DNA from 3 places in the Sphingopyxis sp. CR5 genome. Region 3 is predicted to be linked to each of the others. Evidence: predicted binding sites of a transcription regulator. Region 3 holds the regulator's gene; each other region holds the start of a gene.
What was found. Region 3 encodes LexA, which represses DNA repair genes until DNA is damaged. Its sites were predicted from a motif close to GTTCCNCNCTTGTTCT; they were not measured.
Positions count from the first base shown of each region.

Region 1: the regulator LexA is predicted to act here: its motif matches at 5,144-5,159, upstream of uvrA (excinuclease ABC subunit UvrA).
Region 2: the regulator LexA is predicted to act here: its motif matches at 4,855-4,870, upstream of radA (DNA repair protein RadA).

Region 1 is NZ_JCATIE010000010.1:33,147-42,873, forward strand. Features, by position in the region: gene AC58D2_RS15470 (hypothetical protein) at 179-739, shown strand; gene AC58D2_RS15475 (hypothetical protein) at 778-1,260, opposite strand; gene AC58D2_RS15480 (BCCT family transporter) at 1,376-2,911, shown strand; gene AC58D2_RS15485 (M13 family metallopeptidase) at 2,918-4,966, opposite strand; gene uvrA (excinuclease ABC subunit UvrA) at 5,171-8,167, shown strand; gene AC58D2_RS15495 (NACHT domain-containing protein) at 8,780-9,727, shown strand, end outside.
Region 2 is NZ_JCATIE010000002.1:108,367-118,093, reverse strand. Features, by position in the region: gene amaB (L-piperidine-6-carboxylate dehydrogenase) at 92-1,603, shown strand; gene AC58D2_RS03440 (acetyl-CoA acetyltransferase) at 1,575-3,125, opposite strand; gene AC58D2_RS03435 (enoyl-CoA hydratase-related protein) at 3,128-3,922, opposite strand; gene fsa (fructose-6-phosphate aldolase) at 4,114-4,764, opposite strand; gene radA (DNA repair protein RadA) at 4,886-6,247, shown strand; gene AC58D2_RS03420 (CvpA family protein) at 6,387-6,935, shown strand; gene AC58D2_RS03415 (iron-sulfur cluster assembly scaffold protein) at 6,932-7,357, shown strand; gene AC58D2_RS03410 (cation:proton antiporter domain-containing protein) at 7,354-9,258, shown strand; gene aroB (3-dehydroquinate synthase) at 9,247-9,727, opposite strand, start outside.
Region 3 is NZ_JCATIE010000007.1:118,639-128,365, forward strand. Features, by position in the region: gene AC58D2_RS12305 (citrate synthase) at 1-492, opposite strand, end outside; gene gltX (glutamate--tRNA ligase) at 530-1,984, opposite strand; gene AC58D2_RS12315 (ComEC/Rec2 family competence protein) at 2,055-4,202, shown strand; gene lexA (transcriptional repressor LexA) at 4,156-4,839, opposite strand; gene AC58D2_RS12325 (molybdopterin molybdotransferase MoeA) at 4,906-6,096, opposite strand; gene moaC (cyclic pyranopterin monophosphate synthase MoaC) at 6,093-6,566, opposite strand; gene trpC (indole-3-glycerol phosphate synthase TrpC) at 6,798-7,583, opposite strand; gene trpD (anthranilate phosphoribosyltransferase) at 7,580-8,578, opposite strand; gene AC58D2_RS12345 (anthranilate synthase component II) at 8,575-9,165, opposite strand; gene trpE (anthranilate synthase component I) at 9,172-9,727, opposite strand, start outside.

The DNA of each region.
Region 1 (9,727 bases), on a different contig from region 3:
ACGCGAGATGCGGAAGTCCGGACCGGGGAGACCGGTGCCCCCGCACCTCGCAGTTCGATATCTCGGTCAGATTGCCCCGCAACGCATCCAAGGTTCGATCGGCCCCATCGAATGCTCGATTGAAGGATGAAGGACGTTCACGGATCGACCAACGTCCGGCCGGCGGGGAGCCTTTTCCGTGACCGCAGGATCGAGCGGGAACGGCACCGCGCGGTGGCACCGCTACCTCCTTTACGGGGTCGTCGCGGCGGGTTCGGGACTGGTTGCGGGATGGCTGCTCGGACAGGTCGCGGTAGGAGACGGACTGTACGGCGCCGCGACAACAAGCGAAATACCTTCGAGCTTTGCCGAATTGAGCGGCAATCCCGACTCGGTGACCACCGACAGCCAGCCTCTTGCGCCCCGGTGCATCGGATGCGCCGATGGCGCGGCCGCCGCCGCACGACTGCGCCACGCGCGCTACGATCGCACGGGAGACGACTATCGCGCCCTCGATCCGGTGGCGATCGAATATCCTGCGCCCGCCGCCGGCGAGGCCAACGGCCTGTATGCCGAAGTCGACGGGCCAGCGAGCGATCCCTTGGCCAATGCAGGTGCAGCCGATACTTCGACGACGCTCTCCGAGCGAAACGTCGGCAATTCCCGAATGGTCATCTTGTCCGGCGACAGCGTCCCCGCCGTCCCGACCCCGCAGCCGGTCGCCGTCGCCCTGCCCGCGGCCAAGCCCCAGACGAAATAGCGGCCCGCCGGCCAATCCTCAGCGGATCGGCGACCGGTTCAGGGGTTGGAGGATTTGGGATCGGACGGCTGGGCGCAACGATCGGAATGGCCGGCCTTGCACGCAGCGACATCGGCCTCCCACTGCTTTTTCCGGGCTTCGAACCGCATCCGTTCCTCGGCCGACATAGCAGCGACCCGCGCCTTTTCGGCCTCATAGGCCGCCGTTTCTTCGGCATAGCTCGCCCGGGCATCGGCCTCTTCCTGTGCGGCGGCCTGGACCTGCTGCTCATAAGCGATCTTTTCCGAACGGGCCCTCGCCGCCTGTTCGGCATTCAGCCGCGCCGTATTGGCACGTTCCTCGGGCGTCGTTCCGTCCGGCTTCTTCGGAGCCGCGGCGTCCGCATTCTCGTCGACCTGCGACAATTCGCTGACCGCCTGGGCCAGGTCGTCCTTCCCGTCGCTTGTGGGCTGGAGCGCCAGAGCCGGCGTGGCGATCGCCACGGCAAGCGCCGTGACGACGGTCGGAACAAATTTGGTCATCGCATGTCTCCTGCGGTCGGAACGCTATTCGCGGCCAGAACGCTTCGTCGCACATTGCGTTCCCATCGGCGCGGGATTTGACCCCGCTTCACCGACCGGCCATGCTGCCGCCTACATGGCCGCTCCCATTCTCCACCCGATCAATCGCCCGGTATTCTTCGTCCCCCTCGGCGTGCTCGTCGCCGCGCTGCTCCTCAGCCTCTGGCAAGGCACCGCGTTCGTCGCGGCCGAAACGGCGATCAACGACTGGATCCTGGACAATTTCGGTGCCGCCTTTTCGGTTACGAGCGTCGCCTTCCTGCTGTTGCTGGGTTTCGTCGCGGTTTCGCCATTCGGAAAGACCGTGATAGGCGGCGTCGGCGCCACGCCGCTGCTGGGACGCTGGCGGTGGTTCGCGGTTACCTTGTGCACCACGATCGCGACCGGCATCTTGTTCTGGGGTGCCGCAGAGCCGCTGTTCCACCTCAACGATCCGCCCGCGATGCTGGGCCTGGAGCCGGGAACCGACGCGGCCGCGACCTTCGCCATGTCGACGATGTTCCTGCACTGGACGCTGACGCCCTATGCCATCTACACCGTCGCGGCGCTCGCCTTTGCCCTCCTCTACTATAATCGCTCCGAACCCTTCAGCCTTTCATCGCTGTTCGTGCCGCTGATCGGCAAACGAGCGCACGGTACCGTCGGAACGGTCATCGACATATTGTGCCTGTTCGCGCTTGTGGCCGGGATGGCGGCATCGCTGGGCGCGGGCATATTGGCGCTCGCCGGCGGGATCGAGGGCCTTGGCCATTTTTCCGGCGGTCCGGCGCTCCGCTGGGCGATCGCGGGCGCGATCGTCGCGACCTTCGTCGTGTCGGCGGCCCTGGGGCTGCAACGCGGGATCACGCGCCTGTCGCTGCTCAATGTCTGGCTCTTTTTTGCCGTGCTGCTTTTCGTGCTCGTTGCCGGGCCGAGCGACCGCCTCGCCGGCCTCGGGCTGTCGGGCGCACGCGATTACGCCGCGACCTTCTTTCCGCGGAGCCTCGGCCTCGACGTCGATACCGGGTGGCACCGGCAATGGACGGTCTTCAACTGGGCCAACTGGTTCGCCTGGGCCCCGGTCACCGCTCTTTTTCTGGGTCGCCTCGCGGTTGGCTACACGGTCCGCGTCTTCATTCTGTTCAACCTGCTGTTGCCCGCGATGTTCGGTGCCGCCTGGATGACGATCGTCGCAGGCACGACAATCGCGCTCGATCAGCAGGCGGGGGGCAATCTCTATGCGCTCCTCACCAGCGCCGGGCCCGACCCCCTGCTCTATCGACTCTTCAGCGACCTTGGCGGCGGCCTTCCCGTATTTGTCGTGCTGATTGCCGCCATCTTCCTGTCCTATGTCACCGCCGCGGACAGCAATGTCTCGGCGATGAGCGCGCTTTCGACGCACGGCATCTCGCCCGAAACGCCCGAAGCGCCCTTGTGGGTCAAGGTGGTCTGGGGGGTGACCGTCGGTCTTGTCGCAATCATTCTGGTCGCCGCATCGGGTATCGACGGCATCCGCATGATGTCGATCCTCGGAGGATTCCCGGCCTTGTTCGTGATCTGCGGCGCGGCCCTGTCGGTCGGCGCGATGGCGATACGGGGGCGGCACGACACCGCCCCCGCCGTCACCGGTTAGACAGTCTTACCAGATGCGGGTCCGATCCTCGGGCTTCAGGTAATATTTGGCGTCGGGCTTGACGTTGAACGCCTTGTACCAGGCATCGACATTGCGTGTCGGGCCGATGATCCGCCAGCGCGCCGGGCTATGTTCGTTGCTGGCGACCTGCTGCTTGATCGCGTCCTCGCGCGCCTTGTCGCGCCAGGCTTGCGCGAACGCCAGGAAAAAACGCTGATCGCCCGTCAGCCCGTCGATCACCGGCGCCTCTTTGCCGTCCAGCGACCGATGATACGCGTCATAAGCAACTTCCAGGCCTGCAAGGTCGGCCAGGTTCTCGCCCATCGTCAAATCGGGGTTGATGAACGCGCCGGGCGCGGCCTCATAGGTCGCATATTGCGCTCCGAAGCCCTTGGCCTGCTCCTCGAACCGCTTGGCGTCGGCCGCCGTCCACCAGTCTCGCACGGCGCCGTCGGCGTCGATCTTGCGCCCCTGGTCGTCGAACCCGTGACTGATCTCGTGCCCGATCACGGCGCCGATCGCGCCATAGTTGACCGCATCGTCGACATCCTCGCTGAAGTAGGGCGCCTGCAGGATACCCGCCGGGAACACGATCTTGTTTTCAAGCCCGCCGTTGTAGGCGTTCACTTCCTGTGCGTTCATCGCCCATTTCTTGCGATCGACGGGCTGGTCGAGATCGCTCAGAGAATAGGCATATTCGAATGCCGCGCTGCGCTCGACATTGCCGTACAGATCTGCGGGATCGATCTTGAGCGCCGAATAGTCGCGCCATTTATCGGGATAGCCGACCATGACCTGCATCTTGTCGAGCTTCGCGAGCGCGGCGTCCTTGGTCGCGGGCGCCATCCAGCTGTTGCCGCGGATGCGGTCGGCCATCGCTAGTTTCAGGTTCGCGACCAGATCTTCCATCTTGGCCTTGGCGCTCGGCGGGAAATATTTGGCGGCATATTCGCGACCGACCAATTCCCCAAGGCTGCCGTCGACGAGCGTCAACCCGCGCTTCCAGCGCGGACGCAGCTCGCTGACCCCGCTCAACGCCTTGGTGAATTCGAAGCGGTTGTCGACGAACGCCTTGGAAAGATAGGGCGCGGCATTGTCGGTCACGTGGAAATCCTGCCAGAGTTTCAGCGTGTCGAGCGGCGTCTTTGCATAGAGCGCGGCGATGTCGCGGATGGCGGTGTTCTCGTTGACGATAACCCGCTGCTGCGCGGGGATTTCGGCGCCCTTGAACCAGGCGTCCCAGTCGAGCCCCGGCGCATAGGCCGCCAGCTCGGCCGACGACATCGGGTTGTTGATCTTGCCGAGGTCGCGGCGATCGGCGATCGCCCAGCTCGCCCTGGCGATGTCGGTTTCGAAGGCTATGATCGTGTCCGCCGCCTTCTCTGGCGCCGGATTGCCGATCAGTTTCATCGTCCGCACGATATAGGCGCGATAGGCGTCGCGCTGCGTCTTGAACTGATCCGACAGATAATATTCGCGATCGGGAAGGCCGATGCCGCCCTGTCCCAGCCACAGCACGTTGGTCGTCGGATCGTCGGTGTCGGCATAGGGGCCGCCGCCGACGATGCTGTAACCGAACGCCCCCTGCGAGCGTCCCATGAAGCGCGCCATTTCGCTCTTGCCCTTGATCGCCGCGACGCGGGCCAGGTCGGCCATAAGCGGCTTGGCGCCGAGCGCTTCGACCCGCGCTTCGTCCATGAAGCTTTGATAAAGGCCGCCGACCTGGCTCGTCGGGGGAGCGGTCGTGACGAGCGCGCGCAATTGGCGCTGGGTCAGATTATAGACGTCATAGTCGACGCCTGCCGATGCCTGATCGGCGGGGATTTCGGTGTTCCTGAACCAGGTGCCATTGGCATAGCGGTCGAAATCGTCGCCGGGCCGCACCGACGTGTCGCGGGCATCGAGGTCGACGCCCCAGCTTCCGAACCGGAGCGGGTCGAGCGTGCCACTGTCGGCCGGGGCCGGCTGCGCGGCGGGGGCGCTGTCCGGTTGCGCCATCGCGGTCGGGCCGGCCAACGCAAGCGACGCCGCCGACAAAAGCAGAAATTTCTTCATAAAAGGTCCCCGTACTATTGTGATGCTCGATCCTGACGACAATGCGGCCGGGCGGCACGGCCTTTCTGGCAAGCTGCGGAAATGTTTCGACGAACGGCTCGCATATGCGGCGGACACCTTGCGGTCGCCGCCGACCCGCCCCATCTCCCACCCCGTAGCGCAGCCTCTTGCGCATCAAGAACAAATCTGGAACACACCCCTCCCATGACTCTGACCCACATCTCGGTGCGCGGCGCCCGCGAGCATAATCTGAAGGGCGTCGACGTCGACCTGCCGCGCGACAGCCTGATCGTCATCACCGGCCTGTCGGGAAGCGGCAAATCGAGCCTTGCCTTCGACACCATCTATGCCGAGGGCCAGCGCCGCTATGTCGAGAGCCTGTCGGCCTATGCGCGCCAGTTCCTCGAGATGATGCAAAAGCCCGACGTCGAGCATATCGACGGCCTGTCGCCCGCGATCAGCATCGAGCAGAAGACGACGAGCCGCAACCCGCGCTCGACGGTCGCGACCGTCACCGAAATCTATGACTATATGCGCCTCTTGTGGGCGCGCGTCGGCATCCCCTATTCGCCCGCGACCGGCGAGCCGATCAGCGCTCAGAGCGTCGCCGACATGGTCGACCGCGTGATGGCGCTGCCCGAAGGGACGCGCGCCTATCTGCTCGCCCCCGTCGTGCGCGGGCGCAAGGGCGAGTATAAGAAGGAACTCGCGCAGTGGCAGAAGGAAGGCTTCACGCGCGTCCGCATCGACGGCGAGTTTTACGAGATCGAGGACGCGCCGGCGCTCGACAAGAAGTACAAGCACGACATCGAGGTCGTCGTCGACCGCATCGTCGTGCGCGAGGGCATCGAAACGCGGCTCGCCGACAGTTTTGAAACCGCGCTCAAGCTCGCCGAGGGGCTGGCCTATGTCGATCTTGCCGATACGACGGTGGCGGAGGCGCAGTCGTCTAATGGTAAGACTAACGACTCCGGCTCATCCAATTCCGTTCGTGCTGAGCTTGTCGAAGCACCGTCCTTGCCTTCCGAAGAACAGGACGGCCCTTCGACAAGCTCAGGGCGAACGGGGATGAAAAATGTCGGAATACCGCTCAACCGCATCATCTTTTCGGAGAAATTCGCCTGCCCCGTCTCGGGCTTCACGATCGCCGAGATCGAGCCGCGGCTGTTCAGCTTCAACGCGCCGCAGGGCGCGTGCCCGGCGTGCGACGGGCTCGGCGAGCGGCTCGAGTTCGACCCCCAACTCGTCGTCCCCAACCATGCGCTCAGCCTGAAGAAGGGCGCGGTGGTGCCGTGGGCGAAATCGAACCCGCCCTCGCCCTATTATATGCAGGTGCTCGAAAGCCTCGCAAAGGCGTATGACTTCGACCTGACGACGCCGTGGGCCGACCTGCCCGGCGGGGTGCAGCAGATCATCCTCTATGGCAGCGGCGGGATGCCCGTCGAGCTGACCTTCAAGGACGGGCGGCGCACCTATACGACGCACAAGGCGTTCGAGGGGGTGATCGGCAACCTCAACCGCCGGATGCTGCAGACCGAGAGCGCGTGGATGCGCGAGGAGCTGGGCAAATATCAGACCGCGCAGCCGTGCGAGACGTGCCACGGCGCGCGCCTGCGCCCCGAACCGCTCGCGGTGAAGATCGCGGGCGAGAATATCAGCCAGTCGGCGCAGCGCAGCGTCGCCGACGCCTATGCGTGGTTCGGCACCCTCGAGGAGAGGCTGAACGACCAGCAGAAGCAGATCGCGAAGGCGATTTTGAAAGAGATCAACGAGCGGCTCGGCTTTCTCAACAATGTCGGGCTCGACTATCTGAACCTCAACCGCACCAGCGGGACGCTCTCCGGCGGCGAGAGCCAGCGCATCCGCCTCGCGAGCCAGATCGGCAGCGGGCTGTCGGGCGTGCTCTATGTCCTCGACGAGCCGAGCATCGGGCTGCACCAGCGCGACAACGACCGGCTGCTCGAAACGCTGAAGCGGCTCCGCGACCTCGGCAATACGGTGATCGTCGTCGAGCATGACGAGGATGCGATCCGCAGCGCCGACCATGTCGTCGACATGGGCCCCGGCGCCGGGGTCCACGGCGGCGAGATCGTCGCCGAAGGCACGCTGAAACAGGTGCTCGCGAACAAGAAGAGCCTGACCGCGGCGTATCTGACCGGCGCGAAGAAGATCGACGTGCCGACGCACCGCCGCCCCGGCAACGGCTTCGACCTGGTGCTGAAGGGCGCGCGCGCGAACAACCTTCAGAATGTCACCGCGACGATCCCGCTCGGCACCTTCACCTGCGTCACCGGCCTGTCGGGCAGCGGCAAGTCGAGCCTGATCATCGACACGCTCTATGCCAGCGCAGCGCGGACGCTGAACGGCGCGCGCGTCGTCGCGGGGCCGCACGACGCCCTCACCGGGCTCGAGCATTGCGACAAGGTGATCGACATCGACCAGTCGCCGATCGGCCGCACCCCGCGGTCGAACCCCGCGACTTATACGGGCGCCTTCACGACGATCCGCGACTGGTTCGCGGGGCTGCCCGAAAGCCAGGCGCGCGGCTACAAACCCGGGCGGTTCAGCTTCAACGTCAAGGGCGGGCGCTGCGAAACCTGCACCGGCGACGGGCTGATCAAGATCGAAATGCACTTCCTGCCCGACGTCTATGTGACGTGCGAGACGTGCCACGGCAAACGCTACAACCGCGAAACGCTGGAGGTGAAGTTCAAGGGCCAGAGCATCGCCGACGTGCTCGACATGACGGTCGAGGATGCCGCCGACTTCTTCAAGGCGGTGCCCGCGATCCGCGACAAGATGGCGATGCTGTGCCGCGTCGGCCTCGGCTATATCAAGGTCGGGCAACAGGCGACGACGCTGTCGGGCGGCGAGGCGCAGCGCGTCAAGCTGGCGAAGGAGCTGTCGCGCCGGTCGACCGGGCAGACGCTCTACATCCTCGACGAGCCGACCACCGGCCTGCATTTCGAGGATGTCAGGAAGCTGCTGGAAGTGCTGCAGGCGCTGGTCGATCAGGGCAACAGCGTGGTGGTGATCGAGCATAACCTCGACGTCATCAAGACCGCCGACTGGATCGTCGACCTGGGCCCCGAAGGCGGGGTGAAGGGCGGCGAGATCGTCGCGGCGGGGACCCCGGAACAGGTGGTGAAGGAACCGCGCAGCTTCACCGGCCAATATCTGAAGCCGCTGCTGGAGAAATAGGGAAAGCCCCCTCCCGCCTGCGGGAGGGGCAGCGAGACTTGCGAGCTTGCTCGCCCAGTCGCAGCGGGGTGGGTTCCGAAAGGGTGCAAGCCCACCCCCAACCCCTCCCGCAAGCGGGAGGGGAGCCATCACCCCATCCGTGTCGCGGTGATATCCTCGGCGGCATAGATGCCGATCGCGAGCGGCTGCGGCGACCGCGCGCCACGCTCGTCCAAAGTTCAGTAAAAGTCAGCCTCGTGCGCCGCCTTTCGCCGCCCCGTTCGGGGACCGGGAAAAAGCCGGCCAAGCCTGCACACCCGGCGGACGGCACCCGCGTCTGTCCATGATCTGAAAAGAGCCGGATGCAGACTGGCACAGCGCGGCCATGTAGGACAGCGATTTTGTTGCCGCGCGGTTTCCCGCCCTCGCCATCCCTGCGCGTCACCTCCTCGACGGCATAGATACGGATCGCGGGCGGTTCGGGCGACAGCGCCCGCCTTTGTGCGACGCAGGCGCGCGCAGCGGGGACGGCGAAGCGGGCGCGGACCGCCTCGACGCAGTCCCAATACTCGACAGGGTAAAGATGACGCGTCTTGCTTTCTGACCCCAACTTGACAAATCTATTTGTATTTGATGACATTCGAGTGGGGAGGATACGATTTGCCTGATACTGAAAACCAAAATGGCGTAGATGCGCTGGATTCACTGATTGCCGATCCTAAAATCCGACGCGTAATAGCAAGTGCATTGCTTCACCTCGCCAAAACTGGAAAGTCGGGGTTGACTGCGGCCGCAACAACTCTCGTCCATTCATTTTCGGCGTACCAAGAGTACCTGTCCCTAACGCATCGACGTGTGTCGACCATCAAAACATTCGCGGACCCGACAAAACCGGTGCCGCTGATCGATCATTTTGTTGAAACAAATCTTCAACAAAACTCCACCGTCATAAATCAAGATGATCTTAGGTCATTTCTATCTGATGGGAGTAAGATCATCATTACTGCCCTCGCAGGGTTCGGAAAGAGTGTTTTGTTAAGATATCTTGCTCTGTCATTTTATGAAAATCCAACGGGAAAAATACCTATATTTATCGAATTGAGAGATTTGAATAGGACTACAAGTCCGAATATAATTTCTTATATTCATTCTCTTTACAAGCAAACATCAAAGATTGAGAGAGGCGTATTTGAAAAGGGCTTAAAGTCAGGTCTATTTGTTTTATTTTTAGATGGGTTTGATGAAATAAATTTTGAACATAGAAAATCTATTCAAGAGCAAATAATTGATTTAGCAAAAGAGTATCCGGAAACATCGATTATTGTTTCAAGCCGGCCTGACGAACAGTTCTCTTCCTGGCAGGCATTTAACTGCTACGGCGTATGCCCAATGTCTTTAAAGCAGGTAATTCAACTTGTTGAAAAGATAGAATATGATGAAAATATAAAGAAAAAATTCATAGGAAAGCTTAAGAATGGGCTTTACAAAAAGCATAAAAGCTTTTTATCTACGCCACTTTTATCGACTTTAATGATGCTAACTTACGAGCAAAATGCAAACATCCCAGACAAGATGCATCTT
Region 2 (9,727 bases), on a different contig from region 3:
CTCCCGCTTTCGGTTTCAATCTCGTCTTCCCTGCGATACTCCGCGGCCCGCAAGTTTCAAGGGCAGCGCGCCAGATAGGAAAGGATAGGCGATGACCGCGATCGGCAAAGAGGTGGGACGGCTGCTCGACGGGCTGGGTATCGACCGCAAGCTGTGGAGCGACGGGTCGATGCCGGCGGTTACGCCGTTGAGCGGCGAACGCATCGGCCTGGTCCGCATCGCCGACGCTGCGACGATCGACGTGGTGCTCGACACCGCGACGGCAGCGTTTCGCGCGTGGCGGCAGGTGCCGGCTCCGCATCGCGGCGAACTCGTCCGGTTGTTCGGCGAGGAACTCCGTGCCGCAAAGGACGATCTGGCGAAGCTCGTCACGATCGAGGCAGGCAAAATTCCGTCCGAAGGCGCGGGCGAGGTGCAGGAGATGATCGACATCTGCGACTTCGCCGTCGGCCTGTCGCGCCAGCTGTACGGCCTGACGATCGCGACCGAGCGCGCCGGACATCGGATGATGGAGGTCTGGCATCCGCTCGGGGTCGTCGGCGTGATTTCCGCCTTCAACTTCCCCGTCGCCGTGTGGGCATGGAACGCGGCACTCGCGCTCGTTTGCGGCAACAGCATCGTTTGGAAACCATCGGAAAAGACGCCGCTGACCGCGCTCGCGACGCAAGCGATTTTCGAGCGCGCGCTCGCGCGGTACGCCGACGCGCCGGCGGGGCTGTCGCAGCTGCTGGTCGGCGGGCGCGAGGTCGGCGAGGCACTGGTCGACGATGCGCGGGTGGCGCTGGTATCGGCGACCGGATCGACGCGTATGGGCCGATCGGTGGCACCCCGGCTCGCGGGCCGCTTTGCACGCGCCATCCTGGAACTCGGCGGGAACAACGGCGTGATCGTCGCGCCGTCGGCCGACCTCGACCTCGCGCTGCACGGGGTGGCATTCGGGGCTATCGGGACCGCCGGACAGCGCTGTACCACGACGCGGCGCCTGTTCCTGCACGACAGCATCTACGACGAATTCGTGGCCAGGCTGAAAGCGGCGTATGCCAGCGTCCCGGTCGGTAACCCGCTAGAGAAGGACGTGCTGGTCGGGCCGCTGATCGATGGGGCGGCCTATGAAGCGATGCGGGTGGCGCTTGCAGCAGCCGAACGCGCCGGCGGGGTCGTTCATGGGGGCGATCGCGTCGGGGAAGGCGAATGCTATTATGTGCGCCCCGCACTCGTCGAGATGCCCGGTCAGGTAGGACCCGTGCGCGAGGAGACCTTTGCGCCGATCCTCTATGTCATGCGTTATGACGACCTGGATGCCGCGATCCGGCTGCACAACGATGTGGCGGCAGGGCTGTCGTCGGCGATCTTCACCACCGACATGCGCGAGGCCGAGCGTTTCCTCGCGGCGAGCGACTGCGGCATCGCCAACGTCAACCTGGGCACGTCGGGCGCCGAGATCGGTGGGGCATTCGGCGGCGAGAAGGAAACCGGCGGCGGACGCGAGTCGGGGTCCGACAGCTGGAAATCCTATATGCGCCGCGCGACCAACACGGTGAATTATTCGGATGCGCTGCCGCTGGCGCAGGGAGTCAGTTTCGAAATCCAGAGCGGGAATTAGGGTCAGGATCCATAGAGGTCTGGGCGGCCCGCCACCCGTACCCCTCTGCAAGCGCGACCATTTGCCCGGCCGTCCCGACCGGTTCCCGCGTTCCATCTGTCAGAAACGCCAGCATCGCCGCGTCGTTTACGTCGACATGCGCGAGCGTGCGCTGGCCCGCAGGGGTGCGTGCGACCACGACGCCGGCTTTCGGGGCGCCGTCGCGGGCATAGAAGATCGTATAGCTTTCGATCGTCGCCGGGCCGGCATAATCCTGGACCAGCTCGGGTACTCCGCCGCGCTTTGCTTCGGCTTCGGCTTGATAGTCGAAATCCTGAGGAAACTGCGCCGCTGCGATCGGCCCCTTGCCCAGCACGATGCAGTGATTGTCGGTCGCGAAGCCGCCGTTGGCGAACAGGAAGCCATAGCGCCCTTCGCGGCGCAGGCGCTCGGTCATCGAAACGATCGCGTGGCTCATATAATTGGCGATCGGGCCGCCGCCGAAGGTCAGGCCGCCGAACACGGTCGCGGGCCAGTCGGCCGGCCAGCCGAGCACGCGGCGCGCCATCTTGGGTACGCACGGGAAGCAGCTGTAGAGTTCGACGCAATCGAAATCCTCCGCGGTCATCCCGTTCAGCGCGAGCGTCCGGGCGATCGATGTTTCCATGCTGACGCTGCCGTCGTAACGGTCGCGGGCGAGGATGCTGGCGGGCTCCTTCGCCGCGGCCCCCATGCCGACATAGATCAGGCGATCCTCCGCAATCCCGCGCCGTCGCGCTTCGGCAAGGCTGGCGACGAGGAAGCCCGCACCTTGATTGACCGACGAGTTGGCGACCATCAGCTTGGAGTAAGGAAAGGCGATAGGCCGGTTGCGCTCGTTGACGCGCAGAATGTCGGCGGGGGAGGCGGCTTTCCGGATCCATGCGCCCTCGTTGCCGGCGGCGACTTGCGAGAAGCGCGACCAGATTTCGGCGCTTTCGGCCTGGGCTTCGGCGAGGCTTTGGCCCCAGGCCGCGCGGGTGGCATTTTCATAGAGCGGGTAGACGTCGACCGGCGCGGAGAGGCCATGCCGCTGCGCATAGTCGGGCTCGCGCCGCGTCGCGACCTTGCGGATGGCATTATAGCTTTTGTCCTCGCCGCTCGCAGCCTTCGCGGCGCGGCCCGCCGCGGTGCGCAGCGCCTCGGCGCCGACGATCGCGGCGAGTTTGACCTCACCCGCGCCGATACGGTTTGCGGTTTCGTTGAGGAGGCGGACCGGGGTGTCGCCGTGCGGCGCCGCCGACTGATAATTGACCGTCGGGTTCGCGCCGATCGCGGCGGCGAGTGGGTCGCAAAGCTTGCCAAGACTGTAAAAGCTTATCTGGTCGACGATCGCGAGGCTGTCTATCTCGGCGAGCGGCACTCCGGCGTCCGCCGCCGCGCGCTCGAGTGCCGCGACCATCAGGCCGAGCGAGTCGAGGCCCTGGCCGGGATCGTCGGGGCGGTCGTTGACCTGCCCGACGCCGACGATGACGGGAATGCGCTCGGGATCGGTCGTCGCCATCATCAGCGCGCCTTCCACTCGGGCTTGCGCTTTTCGGCGAAGGCGCGCGGTCCTTCGCGGGCATCCTCGCTGCGCATCAGGGCAGCACGTTCGATCGTATTATGCTCCCAATAGGGCGCATCGGCGGCGATGCGGCCGTCCTGAATGCCGAGCGCGACGCGCTTCGACGCCTGTACCGAGAGCGGAGCATTGGCGGCGATCTTGTCGGCGAGCGCGATCGCGGTGGGCATCAGATCGGCGAGCGGGACGACGCGGTTGACGAGGCCGAACTGCGCGGCGCGCGCGGCGGGGATCGGGTCGCCGGTCAGCATATGCTCCATCGCGAGCTTGCGCGGCATCTGCTGCGCGAGGCGGAATGCGCCGCCCGCCGCGGCGAAGAGGCCGACCTTGACCTCGGGCAGCCCGAATTGCGCATGATCCGCCGCGACGATCAGGTCGCTCATCAGGGCAATCTCGCACCCGCCGCCAAAGGCGAAACCATTGACCGCGGCGATGATCGGCTTCGAGATCGGGTGCGCCACCATGCCCGCGAAGCCCCACGCCTGTTGCTCGGCATTGTCGGGCGCAAGACTTTCGCCGCGCGAGAGGGCGACCAGGTCGGCGCCCGCGCAAAAGCTCTTGTCGCCCGCGCCGGTTATGATGACGGCGCGGATTTCGGGGTCGTCTTCCGCCACTTCGAGCGCGGTGCCGATGCCGACATGAACCGCGGCGTTGACCGCATTGCGCGCCTCTGGCCGGTTGATCGTGAGGATCAGGATATGGCCGCGGCGTTCGGTGAGGATGGTGGTGTCGGTCATCGCGAATCTCTCCCTTTCGGGCGAGTATCGCGGGAGGTTGACGTTTACGTCAACTGGAAAGGGCGGCCGCGCACATAAGCTGTGCGCTGCCGCGAAGGCGGGAGCCTCTCACCGGCCGGTGCTATTTGAAACCGGCAGGAGATGGGTCCCCGCCTGCGCGGGGATTCACCATTGTTGCAGGTTTCGTAAAATCAGATCGACTGGCCGGTCTTCGCCCAATCCGCCAGAAAGCCTTCGATGCCCTTTTCGGTCAGGACATGCTTGAACAGCCCCTTGATGACCGCCGGCGGCGCGGTCATCACGTCGGCGCCGATCTTCGCGGCTTCGAGGACATGGATGCCGTGACGAACGCTCGCTACGAGGATCTCCGTCGCGAAGTCATAATTGTCGTAGATCAGGCGGATGTCGGCGATCAGGCCCATGCCGTCGAAGCCATTGTCATCGTGGCGGCCGACAAAGGGGGAGACAAAGGTCGCGCCGGCCTTCGCCGCGAGAAGCGCCTGGTTCGCCGAAAAGCACAAGGTGACATTGACCATCGTGCCGTCGCCGGTCAGGGCCTTGCAGGTCTTCAGACCGTCGATCGTCAGCGGAACCTTGATGCAGACATTGTCGGCGATCTTGCGGAGGATCTCGGCCTCCTTCATCATCGTTTCATGGTCGAGCGCGACGACTTCGGCCGACACCGGACCGTCGACGAGCGCGCAGATTTCCTTCGTCACTTCCTTGAAGTCGCGGCCGGACTTGGCGATCAGCGACGGGTTGGTGGTGACACCGTCGAGCAGCCCGGTGGCGGCGAGCTCCTGAATGGCGTCGATCTCGGCGGTGTCGGCGAAGAATTTCATGGGTGCGCTTTCCTTTGCGGACGGTGATTCGGGATTGCGATACCCCCTACTGCCCTTTCGGCGCCATTGCGAGGGTGGGAAATTGCTGGCGTTCCATATTTGTTCCGGTTAAGCGATCCGCATGGCCAAAGCGAAACGTCAATATGTCTGCCAGAATTGCGGGGGCGTGAGCTATCGCTGGCAGGGGCAGTGCGCCGATTGCGGCGAATGGAACACGCTGATCGAGGACGTCCCCGAAACGGCGTTTTCGGCGAAGCATGACCTCAGTCGCGGCGGGCGGACGCTGGCGCTCGAAACGCTCGATGCCGACAGCCCGATGCCCGCGCGGATGCTGTGCGGTATCGCCGAGTTCGACCGCGCGCTGGGGGGCGGTTTCGTCGCGGGATCGGCTACGCTGATCGGCGGCGATCCGGGGATCGGCAAGTCGACGCTGTTGTTGCAGGCCGCGGGGCGGCTTGCGAAGGCGGGCAGGTCGGTCGTCTATATCAGCGGCGAGGAAGCGGCAGCGCAGGTGCGTCTGCGCGCGCAGCGGCTGGGGCTCGGCGAGGCGCCGGTCGCGCTCGCGAGTGCGACCTCGGTGCGCGACATCCTCGCGACGCTCGATGGGCGGGGCGCCGATTTCGTCGTGATCGATTCGATCCAGACGATGCACAGCGATGTGATCGACAGCGCGCCGGGCACGGTGAGCCAGGTCCGCGCGAGCGCGCAGGAACTGATCCGCTATGCCAAGGACAGCGGCGCCGCGATCGTGCTCGTCGGGCATGTCACGAAGGACGGAACGATCGCGGGACCGCGCGTGCTCGAACATATGGTCGACACCGTGCTCGCCTTCGAGGGCGAGCGCAGCCACCAGTATCGCATCCTGCGCGCGGTGAAGAACCGCTTTGGCGGAACCGACGAGATCGGCGTATTCGCGATGGGCGAGGAAGGGTTGGGCGAGGTGTCGAACCCGTCGAGCCTGTTCCTGACTGACCGCAGCCGCGACGTCCCGGGATCGGTGGTCTTTCCGGCGCTCGAAGGGACGCGCCCGGTGCTTGTCGAGGTGCAGGCGCTGACCGTGCGGCTGGCGAGCGGCGCGACGCCGCGCCGCGCGGTCGTCGGTTGGGACAGCGGACGCCTCGCGATGGTGCTCGCGGTGCTCGAAGCGCGCTGCGGGCTCCAGATGGGTGCGGCCGAAGTCTATCTCAACATCGCGGGCGGCTATCGCCTCACCGATCCAGCCGCCGACCTCGCGGTCGCCGCGGCGCTGATCTCCGCGTTCAGCGAGCGGCCGGTGCCGTCCGATGCCATCGTCTTTGGGGAATTGTCGCTGTCGGGCGAGGTGCGCCCCGTCGCGCACGACGCGCTACGCTTGCGCGAGTCGGCAAAGCTCGGCTTTTCAAGGGGATGGGGTCCGAAGGCGATGAAGGGTGTGAACGGGATCGATGTGACCGGTTTCGGCCGGCTCGGCGAACTCGTTGACCTGATGCTGGGCCGTGACTAGACCGGCCAGCGCCATCTTTTTCCGTTCGCCCTGAGCTTGTCGAAGGGCTGTTCTTTTCCTTGCGGGGAGAAAAGGACGGTGCTTCGACAGGCTCGGCACGAACGGATTATTGTATGAACTCTGGTTTGATCGCGGCACTATGGGAAGTCTGACGGCCATGGATATTGTCGTGTTGCTGCTCGTGGGCGGCGGCACGATCCTGGGCTTTTCGCGGGGGCTGGTGCAGGAGGTGACCTCGCTCCTCGCGTGGCTGCTCGCCATTCTTGCCGTGCGCTTCTTTCACGCGACGCTGACCGGTCTGATCGCCGATTATATCAGTGCGCCGGGCGGCGCCGCGATGCTGGCTTTCGTGCTGTTGTTCGGTGGCGTGTTCGCGATCGCGAAATGGGGATCGCGGGCCATGGGACAGCGCAGCCGCGCCTCGATCGTCGGTGGCTTCGACCGCGGTCTCGGGGCGGGGTTCGGCGCGGTCAAGGGGCTGGCGCTCGCCACCGTGCTGTTCATGGGAATCACCCTTCTTTATGACATCGGCTATGGCAATAGCGCGCGCCCGGCGTGGATGACGGGCAGCCGCACCTATCCGGCGCTGAATGCCACCAGCGCGGCGCTGAGCAAGGTGATCGCCGAACGCCGCGAGGACGCGCGCGAAACTGAGGCAGCGGCCGCCGAAGCAGGTACGGCGCGATGAGCGCGGCGCTCTATAATCGCGACATATTGTCGCTGGCGGTCGCAACGGCTGACTTTCCGCTGATCGAAAACGCACGCCGCGCTTCGCTGCGCGCGCCGCTTTGCGGCAGCCGGATCATTGTCGACGTCGATGCGGGCGCCGACGGGCTCGTCTCGGCCGTCGGCCTGCATGTCGAAGCCTGCGCGCTCGGACAGGCTTCGGCGGCGCTCCTGGCCCGCCACGCCGCCGGTCGCAGCGCCGACGACTTGCGCGCGACGCGCGACGCGATCGCCGGCTGGTTCGCGGGCGGGGACGATCCGCCCGACTGGCCGGGATTCGATCTACTCGCCGCCGCCCGCGACTATCCGGCGCGTCATGGCGCGATCCTGCTGCCCTTCGATGCCGCGGTCGCCGCGCTCGAAAGCAGGGAAGCGGGCGCATGAGCGGCTTGATCCTTGCCGCTGCGGTCACCGAACGTGCGGCCGAAACGCCGACCGATACCCTGCTGTTCGAAGGGGCGATCCTTCTCGGCGTCGCGACGCTGTTCGTGATGATCTTTCGCCGGCTCGGGCTTGGCGCGGTGCTTGGCTACCTGATCGCCGGTGCGCTCGTCGGCCCGCACGGGCTCGGGCTGGTCGGCGGCGGCGAATCCAAGCTCGCGATCGCGGAGATCGGCATCGCCTTTCTGCTTTTCCTCGTCGGGCTCGAATTGCATCCGCGGCGCCTGTGGGATCTGCGCAAGGCCATCTTCGGTCTCGGGCTCGCGCAGGTGGTCATCACCGGGCTCGTGCTCACCGCGCTGATCCTGCTTACGCAGGGGTTCAGCTGGCAGGCCGCGCTCGTTCTCGGCCTCCCGCTCGCGCTGTCATCGACGGCGCAGGTGTTGCCAAGCCTCAAAAGTTCGGGGCGGATCAACTCGCCCTTCGGGGAAAAGGCCTTTTCGATCCTGCTGTTCCAGGATCTTGCAATCGTACCGATGATCACGATCGTCGCGGCGCTGTCGCGCGCGCCCGCCGACCCGTCGACCCCGCCGGGCGGGATGCTCGCTCTCTATACGGTGCTTGCGATTGTCGGACTGGTGCTCGCGGGACGTTTTGTCGTCAATCCGCTGCTTACCGTCATCGGCCGCTATGGCGAGCGCGAATTGTTCGTGGTCGTCGGCCTGCTCGTGGTGCTGGCGAGCGCCGCGCTGATGCACAGCCTGCATCTCTCGACCGCGCTCGGGGCCTTCATCGCGGGCGTGATGCTCGCCGATTCGCCCTATCGGCACGAGATAGAGGCCGATGTCGAACCATTCCGCCTGATCCTGCTCGGTCTCTTTTTCCTCGCGGTCGGCATGGTGCTGGACGTCAATGTCGTGCTTGCCGACCCGCTCCGCGTCCTTGGCCTTGCCGCGGGGCTCGTCGTGGTCAAAGTCGTCGTGCTGACCCTGCTCGTGCGGGCGTTCGGAAAATCCTGGAAGACCGCCCTCGGCCTTGCGCTTCTGCTCAGCCAGGGCGGCGAGTTCGGTTTCCTGCTTTTCACCCAGGCGCAGCAGGCGTTGCTGATTGCGCCGCAGGCGGCAAGCCTGTTCAGCGCCGTCGTCACGCTGTCGATGGTTTCGACCCCGTTCCTGATGCTTTTCGCGCGCAATCTGGAGTTTGCTCCCGACCGCGACGGTCCCGAGCTGGAAGGCCCCGACGAAGCGCCGCGCGGATCGGCGCTGGTGATCGGCTATGGCCGCTTTGGGCAGATCGTGTCGCAGATGCTGCACGCGGTGGATTGTTCGGTGACGCTGATCGACAAGAAGCCGAGCCAGATCGAGTTGTCGGGCCGCTTCGACACCAAGGTCTATTATGGCGACGGTCTGCGCATCGACCTGTTGCGACGGGCGGGCGCCGACGAGGCGCGACTGATCATCTATTGCATCGACGATGCCTCGGTCGACGCCGATACGCTTGCTCCGATCATCGAGGCCTTCCCACAGGCGAAGGTGCTGATGCGGGTGTTCGACCGCCGGCAATTGATGGCGATCGACGGGGCGGGGACGAGCGGTGCGATCCGCGAGGTGTTCGAAAGTTCGGTCGCGCTTGGCCTGATGGCGCTGGAACAGCTGGAAATCGACCCGCGCGAGATCGAGGATGTCGAAACCGCGCTGCGCCAGCTCGACGAGACGCGGCTTGCGGCGCAGATGGACGAGGGCGACCTGTCGGCGGGCCGCGACCATCGCTTCAAGCCCGGCGGCGGCCGCGAATCGGCGAGCGTGCTCGAAACGCTGCGCCAGCGGCGGCAGGCCGCGAAGCTGGCGCGCGACGAAGAGGAAACGATGCAGGCCGCGGACCCGCGGCCGTCGTCAGCCGGTTGACGCCGCGCCGTCCAGAAAATCGGCCACCATGTCGAGGCCATAGTCTTCGGTCACGAAGCTGCGCCCAATGCCGCGGGTCAGGATCAACGGCAGCTTGCCGCCGCGTACCTTCTTGTCGTGCGCCATATGCGCCGCCAGCGCCGCGCCGCCCGAGTTGACCCCCGCGCTCGTCAGGCTGTGCGGCAGGCCGACACTGGCAAGATGGTCGCGTACGCGCATCGCATCCTCTGGCGAGCAAAGGCCGCGGTCTGCCGAAAACCGGTGCGCCAGAACCATCCCAGCGGCAACCGCTTCGCCGTGGAGCAGGCGATCCGAATAGCCGGTTTCCGCTTCGAGGGCGTGGCCGAAGCTGTGGCCGAGATTCAGGAGCGCGCGGACGTCCTGGGTTTCGCGTTCGTCGGCGGCGACGATCCGCGCCTTTGCCGAAACGCTGTGCGCGATCGCCTTGTGCCGTGCGCCGCTGTCGCCC
Region 3 (9,727 bases):
GCGGTGGCTCGCGATCATCCGCTGAACGGGATCGTGGATCTCTGTCGAGTCGTGATAGAAGGCCGACAGCGCGCCGACGACCCCACACATGATCGCCATCGGATGCGCGTCGCGACGGAACCCGCGATAGAAGGTCGCAAGCTGCTCGTGCAGCATCGTGTGGCGCGTGATCGTATTGTCGAATGTGTCGAGTTCGTCCGCGCTCGGCAGTTCGCCATTGAGCAGCAGATAGGCGACCTCCATGAAGCTCGAATGTTCGGCAAGATCGCCGATCGCATAGCCGCGATGGAGGAGGACGCCTTCATCGCCGTCGATATAGGTCAGTTTCGACTCGCAACTGGCGGTCGATGTGAAGCCCGGATCATAGGTGAAGGCGCCGGTCTGGCCATAGAATTTGCGGATGTCGACGACGTCGGGCCCTACGGTTCCCGACAATATCGGGCTCTCGACGCTCTTGTCCCCCAGGGTGATTTTGGCGGCGGTATCGGTCATGATTCTTCCCTTGATCTGGAGGCCAAACGCAAAGTCGCTACGCCCCTGCCGGATAATTGTGCGCTGCGTCAAGTCGCGCCAGGCTGTTGTCGCGGCCGAGGAGCAGGAGCACGTCGAAAATCCCCGGGGAAACCGCGCGCCCGGTGAGGGCGGCGCGCAAGGGCTGTGCGAGCTTGCCGAGCCCCAGGCCGGCGGCTTCGGCGCTTTCGCGAACTGCCGCCTCGACCGTTTCGCCGGTCCAGTCCGTCAGCCTGCGTAGCCGGTCGGCGGCGTCCGCGAGCAGTCCTTCGGGCGCGTCGGCGAGCAGCTTTGCGGCCTTCTCGTCCATATCGAGTGGTAGCGGCGCGAACAGGAAGGTTGCGCCTTCGGCAATCTCGATGAGCGTTTTCGCGCGCGGCTTCAGCGATTCCATCGCCTTGGCGAGCAGCGCGCGGTCTTCGGGGTCCAGTGCGCGCCCGACCAACGCCTCGATGCGCGGCGCCGTGAGATCGGCGAGGCGCTGATTGCCGGCTTCACGCAGATAATGACCGTTCAGATTCTCGAGCTTCTTGAAATCGAAGCGCGACGGCGAACGGCCGACATGTGCCAGGTCGAACCAATCGATCGCCTGTTCGCGGCTGATGATTTCCGCATCGCCATGACCCCAGCCGAGGCGGAGGAGGTAATTGTTCACCGCTTCGGGCAGATAGCCCATCTCGTCGCGATAGGCATCGACACCCAGTGCGCCGTGACGCTTCGACAGCTTCGCGCCATCGGCGCCGTGGATCAACGGGACGTGGGCATAAACGGGCTCGCGCCAGCCCATCGCGCGCAGCAGCGCGACCTGGCGAAAAGCGTTGTTCAAATGGTCGTCACCGCGGATCACATGGGTCACACCCATATCGTTGTCGTCGACGACGACGCTCAGCATATAGGTCGGGGTGCCGTCCGAGCGCAGCAGGATGAAATCGTCGAGTTCGCCGTTTTGAACCGTAACCTCGCCCTGCACCCGGTCGTCGATCGTCACCGCGCCATCCTGCGGCGCGCGTAGCCGGATCACGTGGGCGGCGGCGGGGTCGCCGTCGTCGCGATCGCGCCACGGGCTGCGAACACGGAAGGGCATCCGCTTTTCCTGAGCTTCGGCGCGCATTGCCGCGAGTTCGTCTTGCGTCAGGTAGCAGCGATAGGCTTCGCCCTTCGCGAGAAGTTCGTGTGCGACCGCGGCGTGGCGGTCGGCGCGCGCGAACTGATAGACTGCATCGCCGTCCCAATCGAGATCGAGCCAGCGCATTCCGTCGAGGATCGCGTCAATCGCCGCGTCGGTCGAGCGCGCTCGGTCCGTGTCTTCGATACGCAGCAGGAACTTGCCGCCGTGATGGCGTGCGAACAGCCAGTTGAACAGCGCGGTGCGCGCGCCGCCAATGTGAAGAAAGCCGGTCGGCGAGGGTGCGAAGCGCGTTACGACATCGGCGCCGGTCGCTTCGACCGGATCGGTGGGGTTTTGGGTTGCCACTGGCGACTCTTTCAATCAGGTTGCCCGCGCCGCGAGAGCCGGCGCCGCGGGGATTGGGGGTGCCCCTAGCATGGCAACATGGCCGCTTCAAACGCCCATTGATGTCTCACCGATACACGGCTGGCGCCGCATATCCGAAGCGATCGAGGCGCGGCTCGACGCGGACCGCGAGCGGATCGCGCTGTGGCTGCCCGTCGCGTTGGGCGCGGGGATCGCCAGTTGGTTCGCCATGCCCCGGGAAATCGACTGGATCGGGTTTCTACTTCTGCTTGGCGGCGGGATATTTGTCGGGTTTCTGATCGGCTGGAAGCGGCGCTTCGGGCGCACCGTCGTGGTCGGTTGCGGCACGATGGCAGCCGGGTTGTTGCTGATCTGGGCGCGTGCCGCGTGGGTCGCTGCTCCGGTGCTTGCCTGGCCGGTGACGACGCAATTTTCCGCGATCGTCGAGAGTGTGGAGCCGCTCCCCGCGCGCGGCCAGACGCGGCTGCTCTTGCGTCCCGTGGAGCGCCACGATTTGCCCCCACAGCTGCGGGTAACGCTGCGCGGCGAGCAGGGGAGGGGGATCGTACCGGGCGACGCGATCGGCCTGCGGGCGAGGCTGATGCCGCCGCCGACCGCCAGCCTTCCCGGCGGCTATGATTTCGCACAGCGCGCCTGGTTCGACCGGATCGGCGCGGTCGGAAGCGCGCTTGGCAAGGTTGCGCAGGCGGCCGGAGCGGGGCAGGGGCCGCCGCCGCTGCGAGCGCGGCTCAGCGCGCATATTCACGACCAGGTCCCCGGGTCCCCCGGCGGGGTCGCTTCGGCACTCGTCACCGGGGACCGCGGCGCGATCAGCGATGCCGACGCAGAGGCGATGCGGCGTAGCGGGCTCGCGCATCTGTTGTCCATCAGCGGCCTGCACGTCACGGCGGTCGTCGGTTTTGCGATGCTGCTGGCGATGCGCTTGCTGGGACTCAGCCGCCGCCTCGCGCTGGCGGGCCATGTGCTGCCGCTTGCGGCGGCTGCCGGGGCGCTCGCGGGAGCAGGATATACCTGGCTTGCCGGGGCCGAAGTGCCGACCCTGCGTTCGCTTATAGCCGCGCTGCTCGTGCTCGCGGCGTTTCTGCTCGGGCGCGAGGCGATCACCTTGCGGCTCGTCGCGGCGGGGGCGCTGCTCGTGCTGATCTGGCGACCCGAGGCGCTGGTCGGCCCGAGCTTCCAATTGAGCTTTGCCGCCGTCACCGCGATCATCGCGCTGCACGAGAGCCGCTGGATGCAGCGATTTGCCGCGCGGCGCGACGAGCCGCGGGCCGTCCGTTTCGGGCGCGCGGTCGCGGGGCTGTTGATAACGGGCCTCGTTGTCGAGGTCGCGCTCGCGCCGATCGCGCTTTTCCATTTTCACAAGGCGGGCCTGTACGGCGCGCTCGCCAACGTCGTCGCGATCCCGCTGACGACCTTTGTGATCATGCCGGCCGAGGCGCTGGCATTGTTGTTCGACGCCGTCGGACTCGGCGCGCCCTTCTGGTGGATCGCCGAACATGCGCTGTCCGCGCTGATCGCGCTCGCGCACCGCGTCGCGGCGGCGCCGGGCGCGGTGGCGGCGCTGCCGATCTTTCCGGCGTGGGGTTTCGCGCTCGCGGTTCTGGGCGGGCTGTGGTTGCTCCTGTGGCAGCGTCGCTGGCGCCTCGCCGGATTGATGCCGCTGCTCGTGGGCGCCACGGCGTTGGTCGTTCAGCCGCGCCCAGACCTGCTCGTGAGCGGCGACGGGCGCCACATCGCCGCCGCGGTGCCGGGCGGCGGCTATGCGCTGTTGCGCGGCCGTGCCGGCGATTATGTGCGCGACACGATGGCCGAGGCGGCGGGGGTCGACGCGCCGCTCGGTGTGCTCACCGACATGGATCATGTGACGTGCAACCGCGACTTCTGTCGCTGGCGCCAGCGGAACCGGACGATCCTGGCCCAGCGCGGTTACGATCGTATCGACGGCACGGCGATGGCGCCCGCGTGCGCCGCCGCCGATGTGGTAATCAGCCACCGCTGGCTCCCGCGCGAATGCCGGGCGCGCTGGTTGACGATCGACCGCGACAGCCTCGCCGAAAGCGGCGGGCTCGCGCTCTATCTCGGCGATCCGCCGCGCGCCGCCACCGCTTTACGCCGCGGCGACGAGCATCCGTGGCGGCGCCCGCCGCAGGTCAGTGGTAACGACGAAGCAGTCCCGACAAACGCCCTTGCACCATGACGCGCTCGGCCTCGTAACGCTGCGGCTCATAGGCGCCGTTGGCAGGGTCGAGCCGGACCATCCGGCCTTCGCGGCGGAAGTATTTGAGCGTGGCATCCTGTCCGTCGACCAGCGCGACGACAATGTCGCCTTCGCGCGCGGTGTCCGCTTTCTGGATCAGCGCATAGTCGCCGTCGAGAATGCCCGCCTCGATCATCGAATCGCCCGATACTTCAAGCGCATAATGATCGCCCGAACCGAGCAGCGCGGCCGGTACGGCGAGCTGATTATGATCCTCGAACGCTTCGATCGGAACGCCCGCGGCGATACGGCCGTGGAGCGGAACTTCGATGATGTCGTTGGCGGCGATCGGCCGAAGCGCCGGGGGCGCTTTGCGCAGCGGGGCGACATTGTCGCGATTGTCGTGCACACCGCCTTTCGCGCCTTCAGGGAGCTTGATCACCTCCAACGCGCGGGCGCGATTGGGAAGGCGACGAAGAAAACCCCTTTCTTCCAAGGCGCTTATCAGTCGATGTATGCCCGATTTCGATTTGAGTCCCAGCGCCTCCTTCATCTCCTCGAACGAAGGCGAAATGCCGCTGTCGTCGAGTTTCTGCTGGATGAAGTGGAGCAGTTCATGCTGCTTCGCGGTCAACATCGCCTAGGTCTCCATACTGCCAGTTTCGGACATATGGAGAACGATAGAGGAACAGATCGGAACTTGTCAAGCGATCGCGATATAGTCGGCGCCGTCGCCCGCCCCGCGCGCGGGCGCCGCGATGTCGCGGATGACCAGCGCGTTGGCGCCGCCAAGCGGAAAGGTGCGCCCGCTGTCCTGGCCGTCGAAGATATGAAGTTCGCCGCTGTCGAGCCGCGCGCGCAGATAGTCGCGCCGCGCGCCGCCCGGCGCCAGCGGTGCGGCGAGCGGCGCCGAGAAGATGGGCGGTAACGGCGCGCGCGCGCCGGCGAGATGGCGGACGAGCGGGAGCAGGAACAAAGTCGCTGTGACGAAGGCCGACGCAGGGTTTCCTGGCAGGCCGAGCAGCAAGGAATCCCCTAGCGTTCCGGCCATGAGCGGCTTGCCGGGTTTCATGGCGACTTTCCAGAAATCGATCGTGCCGGCGGCGTCGTCGAGCGCGCCGCGCACATGGTCATGGTCGCCGACCGATGCGCCACCGACGCTGACGATGACGTCATGGCGGCGCGCCAATTGTTTGAGCGCGGCCGATATCCGGTCGCGGTCGTCGCCGATATGGAGCGGGAGCGACACAATCGCGGGCTCGCTCGCCATCATCGCCGCCAGCATCGCGCCGTTGCTGTCGGGAATCTGTCCCGCCGCGAGCGGGCGTCCCGGTTGAACGAGTTCGTCGCCCGTCGTCAGCACGGCGACGCGCGGCCGAGCGCCGACGCGAAGCTGGCTCGCGCCGCTCATGATCGCGGCGGCGATCGCGCCGGGTGTCAGCCGAGTCCCGGCCTCGATCAGGCGGTCGCCCGCGGCAAAGTCGCTGGCGCGGGCGCGGACATGCTGGCGGTCGCGAATAGCGTCCGAGGTCGCGAGCGCCAATCGCGACCCATCGACCGCGACATCCTCTTGCATTACCACGGTGTCGGCGCCGTCGGGGAGCATGGCGCCGGTGAAGATCCGCATGGCCTGGCCTGCCGCCAGCGCCCGCGCGGGGGGCTCGCCCGCTGCGCTTTCGCCCGCGATCGCCCACGGGCCGGGCAAGTCGGTGAAGCGGATCGCATATCCGTCCATTGCCGACAGGGAGGCGGAGGGCTGGTCGCGCGTCGCGATGACATCGTCTGAAAGATACCGGCCAAGCGATTCGGAAAAGGCAATATTCTCCGCTCCGAGGGGTGGACGGAGTGCGAGCAGGCGCGCCTGGGCGTCCTCGACGGGAAGCCAGGCGCTCACGCGGCGCGCCAGTCGCCCGAGCGCCCGCCGCTCTTTTCGAGTAACCGCACGTCGCCGATCACCATCGCGCGGTCGAGCGCCTTGGCCATGTCGTAGAGGGTGAGGAGCGCGACCGACGCGGCGGTCAGCGCTTCCATCTCGACCCCGGTCGGGCCTGTGGTCGCGGCGATGACGCGGACCGAAATCCCGTCGGGCTCCCACGCGAAGTCGATAGCGATCTTGCTCAGCGCAAGGGGATGGCAGAGCGGCACGAGGTCGGAGGTGCGCTTGGCGGCCATGATGCCTGCGATGCGCGCGGTCGAAAGCACGTCGCCCTTTGGCGCGTTGCCACTGCGGATCGCCGCGAGCGCAGCGTCGCTCATGGTGATGCGCCCGCCCGCGATGGCGCGGCGATCGGTAGCGGGCTTTGCCCCAACGTCGACCATATGCGCCGCGCCGCTGTCGTCGAGGTGAGTCGGTCGGTTCGTCATCGCGGGCGAGCGAAGCAATGCCGGGCAAAAAAGGCAAGGGGTCGCGGTTGGTATCGGCCGGAATCCATCAATCCCTGCACTATTCGCATCGAACGAAGTCGGGATGCCCTTCGAACGGGAGCCGAGGGGACTCTCGACCGGATTCAGGCCTTTACCTCATCGTCATCCCGGCCTGCGCCGGGATGACGGAAAGGAATAGTCCGCTCCCCACCCCGAGGCCGACGCTTCGCGTCAGCCCTCCAGCAGCGCCCTGGTCGCCGCGGCGACGTCCTCCTGGCGCATCAGGCTCTCGCCGACGAGGAAGGCGTGGACGCCGCTTTCGGCGAGGCGCCGACAGTCGGCGTGGGTGGCGATACCGCTTTCGCCGACGAGCAGCGTGCCGGGAGGCGCCAGTTTTGCCAGGCGCTCGGTCACCGCAAGATCGGTCCGGAAGGTTCTGAGGTCGCGGTTGTTGACGCCGATCAGGCGCGAATCGAGCTGGGCGAGGGCGCGATCGAGTTCGGCCTCGTCATGCACTTCGACGAGCACGTCCATGCCCCGTTCGATCGCGGCCGCCTCGATCTCGCGCATCGCGCCGTCGTCGAGCGCCGCGACGATGATCAGGATCGCGTCGGCGCCGATCGAGCGCGCTTCGGCGACCTGCCACGGATCGATCATGAAATCCTTGCGCAGCACCGGCAATTGGCATGCCGTACGCGCGGCGATCAGATATTCCTCATGGCCTTGAAACCAGGGCGCGTCGGTGAGGACGGAGAGGCAGGCGGCGCCGCCCGCGGCATAGGCGCGTGCATGGTCGGCCGGATTGAAATCCTGGCGTATCAGTCCCTTGGACGGCGAGGCTTTCTTGATTTCGGCGATCAGGCCAAAGCCGCCCGCCGCGATCTTTGCCGCGAGCGCAGCGGCGAAACCGCGCACAGGGCCGGCATCGACGGCATCGAGCGCGGCGATCGAGCGCGACTTGCGCCGCTCTGCGACTTCGACCGCCTTGGTTGCTAATATTTCGGTGAGCTTGTTCATTTATACGCGATCCAGCAGTTGAGCAGCGCGTTGGCGAGACCCTTGTCGATGGACTCGGCGGCTTCCTCCACGCCTTCGACGAGCGTATCCGTCGCGCCCGCGACCACGAGCGCCTCGGCGGCGTTATAGAGCACCGCGTCGCGATAGGGGCCGGGCTCGCCCATCAGCAGGCCGCGCAGCGCCTTTGCATTATAGGCCGCATCGCCGCCGCGGATATCCGAGATCGGCCGCGTCGGCAGGCCGGCGTCGGCGGCGTGGCTGCGCTGCATCCGCACGCCGTCGGGGGTGACGACGGCAACCTCGTTGCCGCCCGCGAGTGAGAGTTCGTCGATTCCCTCGTCGCCCGAGATCACCCGCGAATGGTCGGTGCCGAGCCGGCGCAGCGCCTGGGCATAGACGGGGACATAGGCGGGGCGCGCGATACCGATCAGCTGGCGCCGGACGCGCGCCGGGTTGGCCAGCGGCCCCATCAGGTTGAAGATGGTGCGACGGCCGAGCGCCCTGCGGATCGGCATGATGCGCGCCATCGCCGGATGGTGGTGCGCGGCGAACAGGAAGCAGATGCCAAGGTCGGCGAGCTGCGCTTCCGCCATTTCGCTCGCGCGCGCCATGTCGAGGCCGAGTGCCTCCAGCGTGTCGGCGGCACCCGATTTGGAAGAAGCGGCCCGATTACCGTGCTTTGCGACAGGAACCTCGCACGCCGCCACGACGAGCGATACCGCGGTCGAGACGTTGAGCGTGTGGTGGCCGTCGCCGCCGGTGCCGCAGACGTCGATCGCGCCGTCGGGAGCGTCGATCGGGATCAGCCGGTCGCGCATCGCCTGCGCCGCGGCGGCGATCTCGACCATCGTTTCGCCGCGGTCGGACAGCGCCGCCAGGAAGGCCGCGACATTCTCGTCGCTGCCGCCGCCGTCGAGCATCGTCGCAAAGGCGGCCTCGGCCTCATCCTGTTCGAGCAGGCGACCTGGGTCGGGAAACGGGCCGAAGCGGCTCATGCCGCCTGCCGCGCCGCGACCGGCAGGCCGGCGATCCGCAGGAAGTTGGCGAGCATTGCGTGGCCGTGTTCGGTGGCGATGCTTTCGGGATGGAACTGTACGCCGTGGATCGGCAGTTCGGCGTGTCGGAAGCCCATCACCGCGCCATCGTCGCTCGTCGCGTTGATCGGCAGGCAATCCGGGATATCGACGACCTCGAGGCTGTGATAGCGCGTTGCCGTCAGCGGGGAAGGCAGGCCCGCGAACAGACCGGTGCCGTCGTGGCACACCGGCGATGTCTTGCCGTGCATCAGGTGCCCACGCTGCACCGTGCCGCCGAAATGCTGACCGATCGCCTGATGTCCCAGACACACGCCGAGCAGCGGGCGCGCCGCATCGGCGCAGGCGGCGACGAGGTCGAGGCTGATTCCCGCCTCGTTCGGGGTGCAGGGTCCGGGCGAGATCAGCATCGCCTCGGCGCCGGTCGCCAGCGCCTCTGCGGCGGTCAGCGCATCGTTGCGCTCGACCCGCACCTCGGCGCCCAGCTCGATCAAATAATGAACGAGGTTGAAGGTGAAGCTGTCGTAATTGTCGATGACGAGGATCATGGCGCTCTACTGCCCGTAACCCGGCGTGCCGGCAAGCCGGACCGCCTCGCGCGCCGCCGCGAAGAGGGCGCCCGCCTTGGCTTCGCATTCGCGCTGTTCATACGCCGCGTCGCTGTCCGCGACGATGCCCGCGCCCGCCTGAGCATACATGGTCCCGTCCTTGACGATCGCGGTGCGCAGCACGATGCAGCTGTCCATATTGCCGTCGGGCGCGAAATAACCGACCCCGCCCGCATAGGGCCCGCGCGCGTCGGCTTCGAGCTCGGCGATGATCTGGCACGCGCGGACCTTGGGCGCGCCGCTGACGGTGCCGGCAGGAAAGCCCGCGAACAGGGCGTCGATCGCGTCCTTGTCGGGCGACAGGCGGCCGATGACGTTCGAGACGATGTGCATGACGTGGCTGTAATATTCGACCGTATAGCTGTCGGTCACGGTGACGCTGCCGCCGGTTGCCGCGCGGCCGACGTCGTTGCGGCCGAGGTCGAGCAGCATCAGATGTTCGGCACGCTCTTTGGGGTCGGCGAGCAGGCTTTCGCGGTTCTCGCTGTCTTCGGCGCTGGTT